3 regions of the Neobacillus sp. plas4 genome follow, and region 2 is predicted to be linked to each of the others. Evidence: riboswitches for the same ligand, from Rfam matches in the RefSeq annotation. Region 2 holds a riboswitch; each other region holds the start of a gene.
What was found. A riboswitch is a leader RNA that binds a small molecule or an ion and turns the genes downstream of it on or off. The one in region 2 is predicted to bind cyclic di-AMP.
Positions count from the first base shown of each region.

Region 1: linked by a shared signal. The riboswitch ahead of AC2TFD_RS12975 (cation:dicarboxylate symporter family transporter) and the one ahead of AC2TFD_RS19870 (sporulation protein) in region 2 are both predicted to bind cyclic di-AMP.
Region 3: linked by a shared signal. The riboswitch ahead of AC2TFD_RS11870 (APC family permease) and the one ahead of AC2TFD_RS19870 (sporulation protein) in region 2 are both predicted to bind cyclic di-AMP.

Region 1 is NZ_CM170152.1:2,612,172-2,616,451, reverse strand. Features, by position in the region: gene AC2TFD_RS12980 (response regulator) at 1-128, opposite strand, end outside; gene AC2TFD_RS12975 (cation:dicarboxylate symporter family transporter) at 386-1,648, opposite strand; cyclic di-AMP (ydaO/yuaA leader) riboswitch at 1,764-1,916, opposite strand; gene AC2TFD_RS12970 (IclR family transcriptional regulator domain-containing protein) at 2,233-3,015, opposite strand; gene AC2TFD_RS12965 (CoA transferase subunit A) at 3,211-3,879, shown strand; gene AC2TFD_RS12960 (3-oxoacid CoA-transferase subunit B) at 3,869-4,280, shown strand, end outside.
Region 2 is NZ_CM170152.1:3,970,423-3,974,702, forward strand. Features, by position in the region: gene AC2TFD_RS19860 (aminotransferase class V-fold PLP-dependent enzyme) at 1-1,007, opposite strand, end outside; gene AC2TFD_RS19865 (hypothetical protein) at 1,116-1,460, opposite strand; gene AC2TFD_RS19870 (sporulation protein) at 1,605-2,000, opposite strand; cyclic di-AMP (ydaO/yuaA leader) riboswitch at 2,104-2,245, opposite strand; gene AC2TFD_RS19875 (polysaccharide deacetylase family protein) at 2,410-3,135, opposite strand; gene AC2TFD_RS19880 (HAD family hydrolase) at 3,245-4,033, shown strand; gene AC2TFD_RS19885 (MerR family transcriptional regulator) at 4,238-4,280, shown strand, end outside.
Region 3 is NZ_CM170152.1:2,381,220-2,385,499, forward strand. Features, by position in the region: gene AC2TFD_RS11850 (metallophosphoesterase family protein) at 26-520, shown strand; gene AC2TFD_RS11855 (glutaredoxin family protein) at 545-787, shown strand; gene AC2TFD_RS11860 (YheC/YheD family protein) at 810-2,129, opposite strand; gene AC2TFD_RS11865 (bacitracin ABC transporter ATP-binding protein) at 2,266-2,388, opposite strand; cyclic di-AMP (ydaO/yuaA leader) riboswitch at 2,469-2,610, shown strand; gene AC2TFD_RS11870 (APC family permease) at 2,741-4,280, shown strand, end outside.

The DNA.
Region 1 (4,280 bases), 1.4 Mb from region 2:
AAATCATTGATCACGACATTCATTTTGACGGTTGATTGTTCAAGCATATTCATTAATATCATTACGATTATCGTAATGAACAATAGTAATGTCCCTATGCTCGCATAGAGTTTCGTACCAAACCTCATAATTCCTCCTCAATTCTTTCATGGATCATCGTGATAGATTCATATAATTTAGATAAACTAGTGAAAATTTTCTTATTTTTAATGATACTTTATATTCCATATAACCGTCTATATGATATTTAGTAAGTTGGTAAGGTAAAAACAAAAAATAATCTCAAATGTTTTAAAATGAAAAAGGTGCCTGTCTCTTTTCGATTACTAAAAGAGACAGACACCTACGAATTTTGCTAACAGTGAAATCTATCAAATGGAATATATTATGAAGCTTTTTTAATTTTTTCGACTTCAACAGGAGGATTAAATTGACCTTCCCATTTCGCAACTACAATTGCTGCCAATGAGTTTCCTACCACGTTAACTGCAGTACGTCCCATATCTAGAATACGGTCAATACCAGCAATAAATGCTAATCCTTCTGCAGGTAAACCTATTGTGCTAAATGTAGCTAATAGAACCACAAATGATACACCAGGTACCCCTGCCATCCCTTTAGACGTTACCATTAAGACTAACATGAGTGTAATTTGCTGTACAATGCTCAGTTCAATTCCATACATTTGGGCAATAAATAAGGACGCGATTGCTTGATATAAAACCGAACCATCTAAATTAAAAGAGTAACCTGTTGGAATAACGAAAGTCGCAATATGTTTTGGACTTCCTGCTTGCTCCATTTTGTCCATAATTTTCGGAAGTACGGTTTCCGAACTTGCTGTTGAAAAAGCCAATATTAACTCTTCTTTGATCATCTTCAATAATTTAAAGATATTTAATCCAACGATTTTGGCCATCAAGCCTAAAACAACTATGACAAAGAAAATCATTGTTCCATAAACAGTAAGTGCTAACTTCCCTAATGGGAGAAGTGATGAAAAACCATATTTAGAAATCGTTACACCGATTAATGCAAAGACACCGATTGGAGCATATTTCATAAATAAGTTCGTCACATAAAACATGGCACTTGCCACACCTTCAAAGACACGTAAAACCGGTTTTCCTTTTTCTCCTATCGCTGCGATTCCAAGACCGAGTACGACGGCAAAGAAAATAATCGCTAGCATATCGCCTTCAACCATGGCATTAACCGGATTTGTCGGAACAATATGAAGTAGTGTATCGGTAATTGATTTTCCTTCTTGTTCTTCTGATGTGTGTACATAGCCTGAAATATCACTTTGCTCTAGTTTGTCCATATTTAGACCAGCACCAGGTTGAAAAATATTGGCAGATATAAGTCCGACAGCGATTGCTAGCAATGTCATCCCAATAAAATAAGTAAGTGATTTAGCACCTAACTTACCAACAGATTTCAAATCCCCCACACCAGCTATCGCAACGATAATACTAGAAAGTACAATCGGCACGACAATCATTTTAATTAGTCGGATAAAAAGATCACCAAATGGCTGTAAGACACTCTGTGCCGTTTCACTCCCATAGAATATCCCGCCGACAATTATACCTAATACTAAACCGATAAAAATTTGACTTGCTAAACTTGATTTGATTTTTTTCATTAATTACCCTACCCTTCTTGTTGATTTAAGCTAAACGAATTTCTACGGTAAGGAAACAAATAGATACTTACGTAACACAAAAAAACGGCAATTGCCGAATCACTATTTTATCATACTGTTTCCTCTCAATCGCTTACGAGGTTAGCTTTCAGGTTAGGACTATGGGAAACAATAAGCCCCTTCTTTTTAAGAATTCACCAATAGCGAAAATATCCGCATAACAAATTTGGGTCCCCCGCTCTTAAAAAAGATTAAGCGCAATATAAATTTTATCTCAAACTACTATATTAGTAAATAATTTTTTATTTCCAGATTACTTTGAAACTGTTTTTAAGGAAAGCACTTACCTTCAAGGCTTTCTTTTCAAAAAACACCAAAAATATTTATTTGTCAACATTACCTTATATTAACCTAATTACCTATAGACGTACATTTTACCTATCAACCATTGCTTAAAAACAAAAAAACTCACAAAAAGCATTTGTGAGCACTTAGAATTCTTATATTTGGTTAGCTTCTCTTTTGTTCTTCTGAAGGAACGAAAACAACTTATCGGCAAGTCCTTTGTCTTAATTTTCTGCTTCTTAACCTAACATGCTAACAAGCTTGTTGATCTCTTCCGCGCCTTCTTTTAAAAGCGGCAGAAAGTGGTCATTAATTTTTTCTTCTGAGGTTCTTTTAGAGTTTGTTGAAATGTTAATGGCGGCGATCGTTTCACCTTTTTTATTAAAAATAGGGATGGCAACCGACCTTAAACCCACTTCTAATTCATCGTTCCCTTCGGCATAGCCCTTTTTACGGCATACCTCCAGACAAATTTCGAATTGGTCAAATTCAGTAATCGTTTGCTCGGTATAAGCTTCTACCGACGCTTGTTCCCAAATTGCTTTTCGCTCCTCCAGCGGAAGCCAAGCAACAAGGGCTTTCCCCAAAGAAGTCGCGTAATAAGGCAGCCTCGACCCTACCCTTAAATTGGTTCCAATAATTCTTTTCGCAGCATTTACCCTCAATACATAAACAATTTCAGCACCATCCAATACGGCTAGATTGGTCGATTCCTTGATGGCTGTGGAAATTCTTTCAAGGATTGGATGGGCTAAATCAGGCAAGTTAAGTGATTCTAAATAATGTGCAGCGAAATTCAATACTTTTGGGTTTAATTTAAATTTATTATCCTCTGTTACGGTTAGGTATCCCAGATCGACCAGGGTAAGTGCAAACCTTCTAACCGTTGCCTTATTAATCCCTGTTTTTCTTTCTAAATCACTCAAAGACATCAAGTTAGAACTGGAGTCAAACGCCGTTAAAACGGCAAACCCCTTCGCAACAGAATGGACGAAATAACTAGCTTCTGTTTTCTCGTACAACTATCCCACTCTCCTTTTTCCTATTAAATAATAACGCATTACCTCAGACAATCCTATTGCCTATTTTCTGAAAATTACTTATAATAAAACTAAAATACACTATTCGTATTTATGTACGCATAGTGTACACTATAAACACACAAAACTCAACCATTACACAAAACATAACAATAATTTTTAAAAGGAGGATATAAAATGAGTAAGGTTGTCACAATTCAGGATGCGATCTCAAAAATTAAGGATGGCCATACCATCGCTGTCGGCGGATTTGGCCTTGTTGGCTGTCCATTAAAATTAGTCGAAGCGCTTGGTGAGCTTCCTGTATATGGTTTAACTATGATTAGTAATAACCTTGGAGAGCCTGGTGGAAAAGGACTTGGGAGGATCTTGCTGCAAGACAAAATCACCAAAGCCATCGGTTCTTACTTTACTAGCAATATCGATGCCGTGCGTTATGTCAATGAAGGCAAGCTGGAGGTGGAACTTGTACCCCAAGGGACACTTGCTGAACGACTCCGTGCTGGCGGTGCAGGTATTGGTGGATTCTATACAAAAACTGCGGCTGGCACACTACTTGCAGAGAATAAAGAATCCCGCGTGATCGATGGCGAAGAATATGTTTTCGAACTCCCACTACGTCCAGATGTAGCCCTTATTAAGGCAAAGAAAGCAGACCGCTATGGCAACCTTGTTTTTTCAAAAACAGCCCGTAATTTCAATCCGGATATGGCAAAAGCTGCGAAAATCACGATTGTCGAAGCGGAGGAAATTGTCGAAGTGGGAGACCTAAATCCAGAAGAAATTATCGTCCCTCATTTATTTGTCAACTATATTGTGAAGGGAGAAAACTCGCATGAACAGTAAACAAAAAATGGCGATTCGAGCGGCCAAGGAAATCAGCAATGGCAATATTGTCAATTTAGGAATTGGAATCCCTACCTTAGTCGCAGATTTTTTACCGAAGGAAAAGAATGTCTACTTGCATACAGAAAATGGGCTGCTTGGAGTAGGTCCTACCCCTTCAAAAGAGGAGCTTGATCCGGAAATCATTAATGCTGGCAAATTACCCGTGACAGCGCAAGTAGGTGCCTCCTACTTTTCCTCCTCCGAGTCATTTGCCATGATCCGCGGCGGCCATGTTAATGTCGCCATCCTCGGTGCTTTACAGGTTGCCGAAAACGGGGATATCGCCAATTGGGCTGTTCCTGGGAAAGATATTCTTGGCGTCGGCGGAGCGATGGATCTTGTTGCTGGAGCAAAAAAAG
Region 2 (4,280 bases):
CCCATTTGTTCCTTTAGTTTAATACATAGGGCGGTACGTATGGCTTGAAGTATCCCTGGTGTTCCTCCATCCTCACGATGTTCAATGTCATCAATGTATTTGTGTCCGCCCCACGGATTCGTCCATGCAACCGTCCCGCCGCCAGGGTGATCAGGTACCTTATTGCTATACATTCTCTTATCAAAAATTAATACACCACTCGTTCCGGGTCCACCTAAAAACTTATGGGGTGAGAATAGAATGGCATCAAGTTTTTCCAGAGGGTCTTTAGGGTGCATATCCATCTTCACATATGGAGCCGAGGCAGCAAAATCAACAAAACATAGACCACCGTGTTGGTGCATAATTTTCGCCAACTGATGATAAGGGGTTTGTATCCCAGTCACGTTCGAGCAAGCAGTGAAGGATCCAATTTTAACACCCCGATCCCGATACTGGTTAAGAAGCTGCTCGAGATGTTTCACATCTACCGCACCCTTTGGGTCAGGTCTGATAATTTCCACATCAGCCAACGTTTCAAGCCATGAGGTTTGATTTGAATGGTGCTCCATATGTGTGAGAAAGACAATGGGTTTTTCATTATCCTTAATCTTAATGCTCGCTTTCCATTGCTCTGGGACTCTCAGCCCAAGTAATCTCTGAAATTTATTCATGGCAGCCGTCATCCCAAAGCCATCAAGAATCAGTACGTCGTTCTCATCGGCATTTACATGTTCCTTGATAATTTTTCTTGATTGATTATAGATTCCAGTCATCATAAGACTAGTAAAATTGGATTCAGTATGTGTATTAGCCATGTACGGACCAAACACCTCTGAAATTCTTCTTTCTATAGGACGAAATAATCTTCCACTTGCCGTCCAATCTGCATATATTATAGGTTTTCTTCCGTATGGGTGGTCGAATTCCTGATGATTGCCAATAACTTGAGACCGAAATTTTTGAAAGTATTCCTCAAGATTGTCCGGCAGCCGAAAGTATTTACTTCCGATCCTTGCAGTAATCATAGTTCAGCACCTCTCCATTAAATCCTGCTAATTACTATATGCAAAGCTTTCTTTTACCGATAATAAAAACAGCCTGATCCCATGGGATCAGACTGTTTCCTTTATTTATTAATTTGAATTCCTTGCCGATTCCTTCCGATTGACTTCATCAATTTTTTGAACAAACATTTGGAAAACTCTCTGCTTTTCTTCCAAGTCCTTAATATATTCTTTTAATTGATTATAGGTTTCTTCAAAGGGTTTATGATATCTTTGCCGTATATTTTCAATTAATTCCTCATTCACTGTTGACTGAATGACTTGCTTGGTAATCCCATATTTATACGAATATACCTTTAATTCTTGTGCCACTTCTTCATATTCTTTATCAATTTCGGTAAGGACTACCGATATATCATCCTTCCACTCTTCTAGTGATTTTTGCAGATAGGATTTAACCATTGTTTCTTCCATCGATTGCACCCGCCTAATAAAGTCTTATGTAACTTCATTATAACGGTAATAGTTTTCATCCTAGTGTCTAGTAGTTTACAAAGCTATATCAAATAATAGGTATTTGTTCCGATTTACATATAAATTTAGGTTAATAGACGCACATTAAGAAATGGTATTAATGGTAATAGGGACACTTTGTGTAATATTATTTGCATTTCCTAAATCAATATTGATTAATAAGGAATATTTAAAGGTGTCTTCATTATATTGAACTTCATCAGGAATATCGAGTAAAAAGGGGATCTTTCCAGTTTGGTTTGGGCTGCATTCAAGAGAACAGAATACGGAATGACTATTTAAAGTTTCCTCTACAAAAGCCTGTGAATCAATCCCTATTAGATCGATATCATATCTTTTAATTTTATTCTTGAGTAGTCCGCCCGTTATCTCAATCGTCCCATTTATGACACTGCCGGCTTCGTAAACCTGCTTATCCAAATGAACCATCGTTTTTGGCAAACCAATCTTCAATTTTGTTAAATAATCTTTTAATGTCATTTTCTCCACCTGTTCCCTAAAATAGGCATAATAAAAGACCGGCATTTGTAATCAAGCTGCTTCAAATGTTAAAACATAAAAGCCCCTGTACTTGGCGGTCCATGACCTCCTTCGCTTTAGCCGACGAAGTTAGCTGACGGGTAGGATGGCGAAAGAAAAGTTCTCATCCTTTCTACTTGGTAGAATTAACCCCTATTAATTGGTTCCTCCGTACCCAGGGTGATGGGTTTTGGCCGAATATTAAATTCATAATATGACGCTAATTCTAGCCCCAACCTGAACCGTTGTAAAGAGTGAAATTCACTTAAAATACCCGTTTAATCCCCAATTTAAAGTAAAAACAAGAGCTTTTCTATTGTTTGCTCATGAATCTTCGTTATCTTGCAGCATAGATTATCTTTAAGAAATCCTATTTTGTAAGGATGTCAATGAACTCATCAAGGCCTGTGGAATATTTTATATACATTCTTGGTAAAAATAACAATTCATTTTTCAGTCCTTTTTTCGTATAGAGTGAGGGTGTAGTTGTCAAACCAAATTGATAATACTTTTTTACCTCTGATCCGACACGTTCATTGAAGTTTCCATAAGGATACGCAAGTGCTATAACCGGTTTACCGGTCATTTTTTCAATTTTTTCCTTCGAGCTTTTTAATTCATATTGAAGATTCTCTACTTTTGTTAAATCCGGGTGTGTAGCTGTATGAGACTGAACAGAAATTACACCAGTGGCTGCCATATCCCTTAATTCAGATTGTGACAAACGGTTCCTACGCCCGACAAAATCGGATATAACGAAAAAGGTTGCGGTAGGTTTAAAGTGATGATCTGTTAACTTTTGAAGAATTTCAAATGCTTTTTGATTATTTTTATAACCATCATCAAATGTAATAAAAATTGGTTTTTTAATTTTACTAATATCCTTCCATCTTTCAAATGTTAATAACGTATATCCTTGATTTTTCAAATAGGTCATTTGCTTTTCAAAATTTTCAGGTGTTACATATAATTCCTTAGAGCCTACACCGTTATATTCATCGATTGAGTGGTAGATTAAAATTGGAACCTTATTCTGTGCTTGAACATGTGCCGGAAGGCAAACCATAAGAAGAAAAACCAATACAATCCTAAACATTAGCTTCACCCTTTTTCTCAATGTCTCGAATATTATTCCTCACTTAGAGCATTTTATCTATTCGTTAAGGTTAAACCTAAAAAACAACAAACACTAAAGGAGATCTTCAATGTCTGAATACAAGGTTTTATTTTTGGATATCGATGGAACCATCATTACACCTGATGATTCTATTGAGGAAACGACAATTAAATCTATACAACAGGTTCAGGAAAAAGGAATAGAAGTCTTTTTAGCTACAGGCAGACCCCTACATGAAATTAGGGAACTTGCGAAGAAGCTAAATGTTCGCTCCCTTATCGGATATAACGGTGCATATGGCATTTATCAAGGGAAGGACCTCTTCCAAGAGCCTATGAATAAAAAAAGTGTCCAACAATTCCTAGAAATAGCGAAAAATAATAAACATGAGGCTGTTCTTTATACAAAAGACAAAAACATATTTACGGATCTAAACGTGGATTTTGTACAAGAATTTATCGAGAAATTCCATTTACATAAGAACGATTCCTTTACTCCTTCCAAGGATTATGAGGTTTTGGGCATGACATTGATAAACGTAGACCCAAAGGATTTATCCTTTTATAGAAATGAAGATGGTATTCATTTAACTCAAGTAAATGTGGAGGGCATGCGCCATTGTTATGATGTAATTAGAGACAAAATCAATAAGGGGATTGGTGTCCAATATATTCTTAAACACCTCGGTGTCAACAAGGAACATGCGATAGCTTTTGGTGATGGTTTGAATGATAAAGAAATGCTGATGAATGTCGGTGAAGGTTTTGCGATGGGTAACGGTCATCCGGATTTATTTCAGTTTGCCAAACACAAAACAACAACAGTAAGTGATTCAGGGATTTATAATGGATTAAAAAAGCTAGGGGTTATTGAATGAATCCCAACAAAGAAAAAGCTTGGTTTTCGCTATCAAAGGCTGTGCATAGCGCACAGCTTTTTTTGCATGAATTTGTTGTTATTTCGTGGTATCCGTCTTGTTTTGATAGCTTTTGTCACCGTGCAGGAAAATGGGGTATTCAGTAGAGAATTTACTATCTAAAGAGGTTTTACCGTAAATTAGATAGAGAGGATTTGAAAACTAATGAGAACTTTCACCTTAAAGGAAGTTTCCAAAAAAATAAATG
Region 3 (4,280 bases), 1.6 Mb from region 2:
TTTTGGAAAGTAGAGAGGAATAAGGATGAAAATTGTCGTAATTTCAGATACTCATTTACCTAAAAGAAAAAAAGGTTTGCCACCTAGATTAATAGAGGAATTGAAGGATACTGATTTGATTTTACATGCAGGTGATTGGCAAACGCTTGATGTTTATAAAGAACTTCAATCTTATGGAAGAGTAGAAGGCGTCTATGGAAATGTGGATGATCAAGAAATCAAGGCAATGTTACCTTATAAAAAAATTGTGGAAATCCGCGGGTATAAAATAGGTATTACCCATGGTCACGGTAAGGGTAAAACCACAGAACAACGTGCAATTGAAACATTTAAAGGTGAAGAAGTAGATTGTATTATTTTTGGGCATTCTCATATACCTGTCATTAGGTATGAAGGGGATCTATTAATTTTTAACCCAGGTTCTCCGACTGACAAAAGAAGACAAAAGCTGTTTTCCTTTGGGGTAATCAGTTTAAGTGATAAAATAACGGCAGAACATATATTTTTTAATGAAGAGTAGCAACATTTGGAGGGAGAGGAACCAATGGAAACAGGAGTAATCGTCTATACTACAAACGACTGCATTGAATGCGTAATGGTAAAAAAAGTACTTACTGAGGAAGGCATTCCATATGAGGTTAGAGATATATCAATAAACGAGGAATACCAAAAAGAAGTAGAAAAGTATGGCTATCTAGGCGTTCCAGTAACAGTGTTAGGAAATAAAACAGTAAAAGGTTTTACGAATGAATTAAAGGAAATTATCGAAACAGCAAAAAAGAGCTAATTTAAATAGCTCTTTTTCAATACTAAAACCCTGCTAGTTTTTTAGCATAAAGCATGTTGGTTTTTAGAATTTCATAGTATAGCTCTGGATAGCCAGCTACCAAGGCAATCTCGTGTGAAGGATGGCAGTGGTCGAGATCAAAAATCCAAATATCACCCAATTCCCCTATAGTTATATCTACGGCTGCATTGGCAAAATGTACACCCATACTTTCTATTTCTTTTAGCGTGTCAATGGAGATATGAATTAATTCCTGATAGGTTAAGGAGGCATGTAAGTCACTTTGCTGCAAGAAATCTCTTACCATTTCTTTTTCAAATTTAACGATAGGCTTTATCTTACCGGCATGATCTTCGGATTGCTCCCCTCTCGTAAGCAATTCCATAGCCTTCCATTGTCCTAAATGATCTTTAACCGTAATAATTCGGACCGTAATGGTTCGATAACCAGGTACATCGATGGATTCTTGAATCAGGAATTCCCCCTCTTTAAAGTATTTACTAAAGATGGAATAGGCCTGATCCCGCTTATAAAACTTGTAAGTCTTGCTTTCCATTTTTCTTAGATTGGTAATAACGAGGGTAGTCGAGTCCTTTAGTATTATATTTATTGCGGAACGATTAGCACAATTTAGCGGTTTGACGATTAAATTTGGAAACTTTTTTAAAAAGTAATAAAGGTCTTGAGGAGAACCATAAAGATTGGTATCAGGAAGATAGCATTTTACCCCAATTGAACTTGCCAATTTCTTATGGATACTCCATCTATTGAATAAGAAATTATTAAAAACAACATCGCCTAAAATCTTTTGGAAATGTTGAATCCAAGCCGTGCTAACAGAAGATGTCATCACAAAAATAGAGGCTGGATAGGGGAAGGTTCCTTCTTCCCATTGTTTTGACTGAGGATTATATAGATACCCTTTAACGGTATGATTTGATTTATCTACATGTTCAAGAGAAAAGACAAGAATGGCACCTTTAACTTCTCGATAATGAAAGACATAATCTAGCAGGTCATTGAGGTATTTCTTGAGTGAACTCTGATAATACCCTACTAGCAATCCAATAAAAGGTCCAATTTGTAATTCATTGCCATTCTGCTTGATTTCAAGATGGCATTGCTGAGGTATATTCAGCATGTCCAAAATGTCTTGAGATAGGCTTGCCCCATTCAAAGGCAGCTGATCAGAAATGTTTACAGTAGTTTGATAGGTTTTTGCACCAAATCTCACCAATCTCCTAGTAGTACGAGTAATTCCCATTGATTCCGCTAATTTTGGATGTAATGTCAAACTCCCTTTGTTGCTGGTGTTATTCGATAGCAGAATAACATTTTCCATTTTTATTCCCCCAATCATTCATACTGGATAAGTTATTGTATGTATAAATAATCAATGTTGTTTTTAAATTGGGGGAGATTCTTACAATTTGGACAAGTGTACCATTGTTATTTTGGAATATGTTTAGGGTAATTCATTACTCTTTTTCTTCATTGGTTTCTTTTTTTTGCTCTTCAGGGACACCGTATAGTTGATTGATCTCCTTAGCTAGTTCATCTAAATATTCATCTGATAATAGGGGCTTTTTCTTTTTAGACATATATTTCTCCAATCTAAAATTTCTTAAAATATTTTAATTTACTTTTACTAAACACAGGAGTATGATAATCACAGTTTCATATTTCTAAATCGCTGAGACCAATTGGTGCGGGGGAACCATTCATATGGATAGTATATCCAAGGGGTGAATCCTTTAAAAAGGTAGGGCTACTCAATGGCCCGAATCCGACAGCTAACCTCGTAAGCGTTAATGAGAAGGAAGGTGGAGCTTGTGAGACAAAAATATTATGTCTACAGGTCTATTTAACTTTGACTTGTAGGCATTTTTTTGTGTTTTTTTCGCAAGATAATAGGTATGAATAACATTTTATATTTACACGGGAGTGGAAACAGTGGTTTCTTCAGTAAAAAGATTATTAATTGGAAGACCTTTAAAGTCAACTGAATTAGGGGAACAAAAACTAAATAAAACAAAAGCGTTGGCAATTCTATCTTCTGACGCATTATCTTCCGTGGCATATGGTCCTGAACAAATATTGATTGTATTAGTAACTCTTGGAGTAGCAGCAATTTGGTACTCCATTCCAATTGCAATTGGGGTTTTACTTTTATTAATTGCTTTAATTTTATCCTATCGCCAAATTATTTTTGCATACCCTCATGGGGGTGGAGCTTATGTAGTATCGAAGGAAAATTTGGGTATGAATTATGGGCTGATTTCTGGCGGATCCTTACTCGTTGACTATATCTTAACAGTTGCCGTAAGTGTTTCGGCTGGAACAGATGCTATTACATCAGCTTTTCCAGCTCTTCACGACCATAATGTGGGTATTGCCATAATTTTTGTCCTGTTAATTACCATCCTAAACTTAAGAGGTGTTACGGAGTCTGCTTCTATATTAGCATATCCAGTTTATTTATTCGTCCTAGCTTTATTCATCCTGATTGGTGTAGGGATTTTCAACATAGTGTCGGGGCAGGTTCCTAATAACTTGCATACCCCGGTAGGAACTCCTATCGCAGGGGTATCACTTTTTCTTTTATTAAGAGCATTTGCCTCAGGAAGCTCAGCACTAACTGGAGTTGAAGCAATATCAAATGCCATTCCGAACTTTAAAAATCCAGCCCCAAATAATGCGGCAAAAACGTTATTAGCTATGGGCGGTTTATTAGCATTATTATTTACTGGAATTGTCTTTTTAGCTTATTATTATGGGATAACGCCAAATGAAAAGGTAACGGTCGTTTCGCAAATTGCTGAGCAAACTTTTGGGCGAAACTTTATGTATTTCTTTATTCAAGGAACCACAGCTTTAATTCTTATCCTCGCTGCCAACACCGGATATACAGCTTTTCCGTTACTTGCAGTAAATCTTGCAAACGATAAGTTTATCCCGAGAATGTTCAAAATTAGAGGAGACCGCCTTGGGTATTCCAATGGCATTATCACGCTAGGATTAGCATCTATACTTTTAATCATATTTTTTAAAGGGCAAACAGAGCACTTAATCCCACTTTATGCAGTGGGTGTATTCATTCCCTTTACCTTGTCACAGACAGGGATGATGTTAAAATGGCTTCGCCAAAAGCCAAAGGGCTGGATGTCAAAGTTATTTATAAATACGATGGGAGCTGTTATCTGCTTTGTCGTAACCATCATGTTCTTTTTAACGAAGTTCGCTCAAGTATGGCCGGTTTTGATATTTTTACCCATTATTATCTTCGTATTTTACAGAATTAGAAAGCATTATGAGGCAGTGGGTGAGCAGCTTAGAATAGATCCTAATGAACCAGTAGTTCCGATAGAAGGAAACGTCATAATTGTTCCAGTAGCTGGAATGACGCATGTAGTAGAAAATACATTAAATTACGCCAAATCTCTAGGTGCGGAGCAAATAATAGCCGTCTATGTTTCGTTTGAACGAGATGATG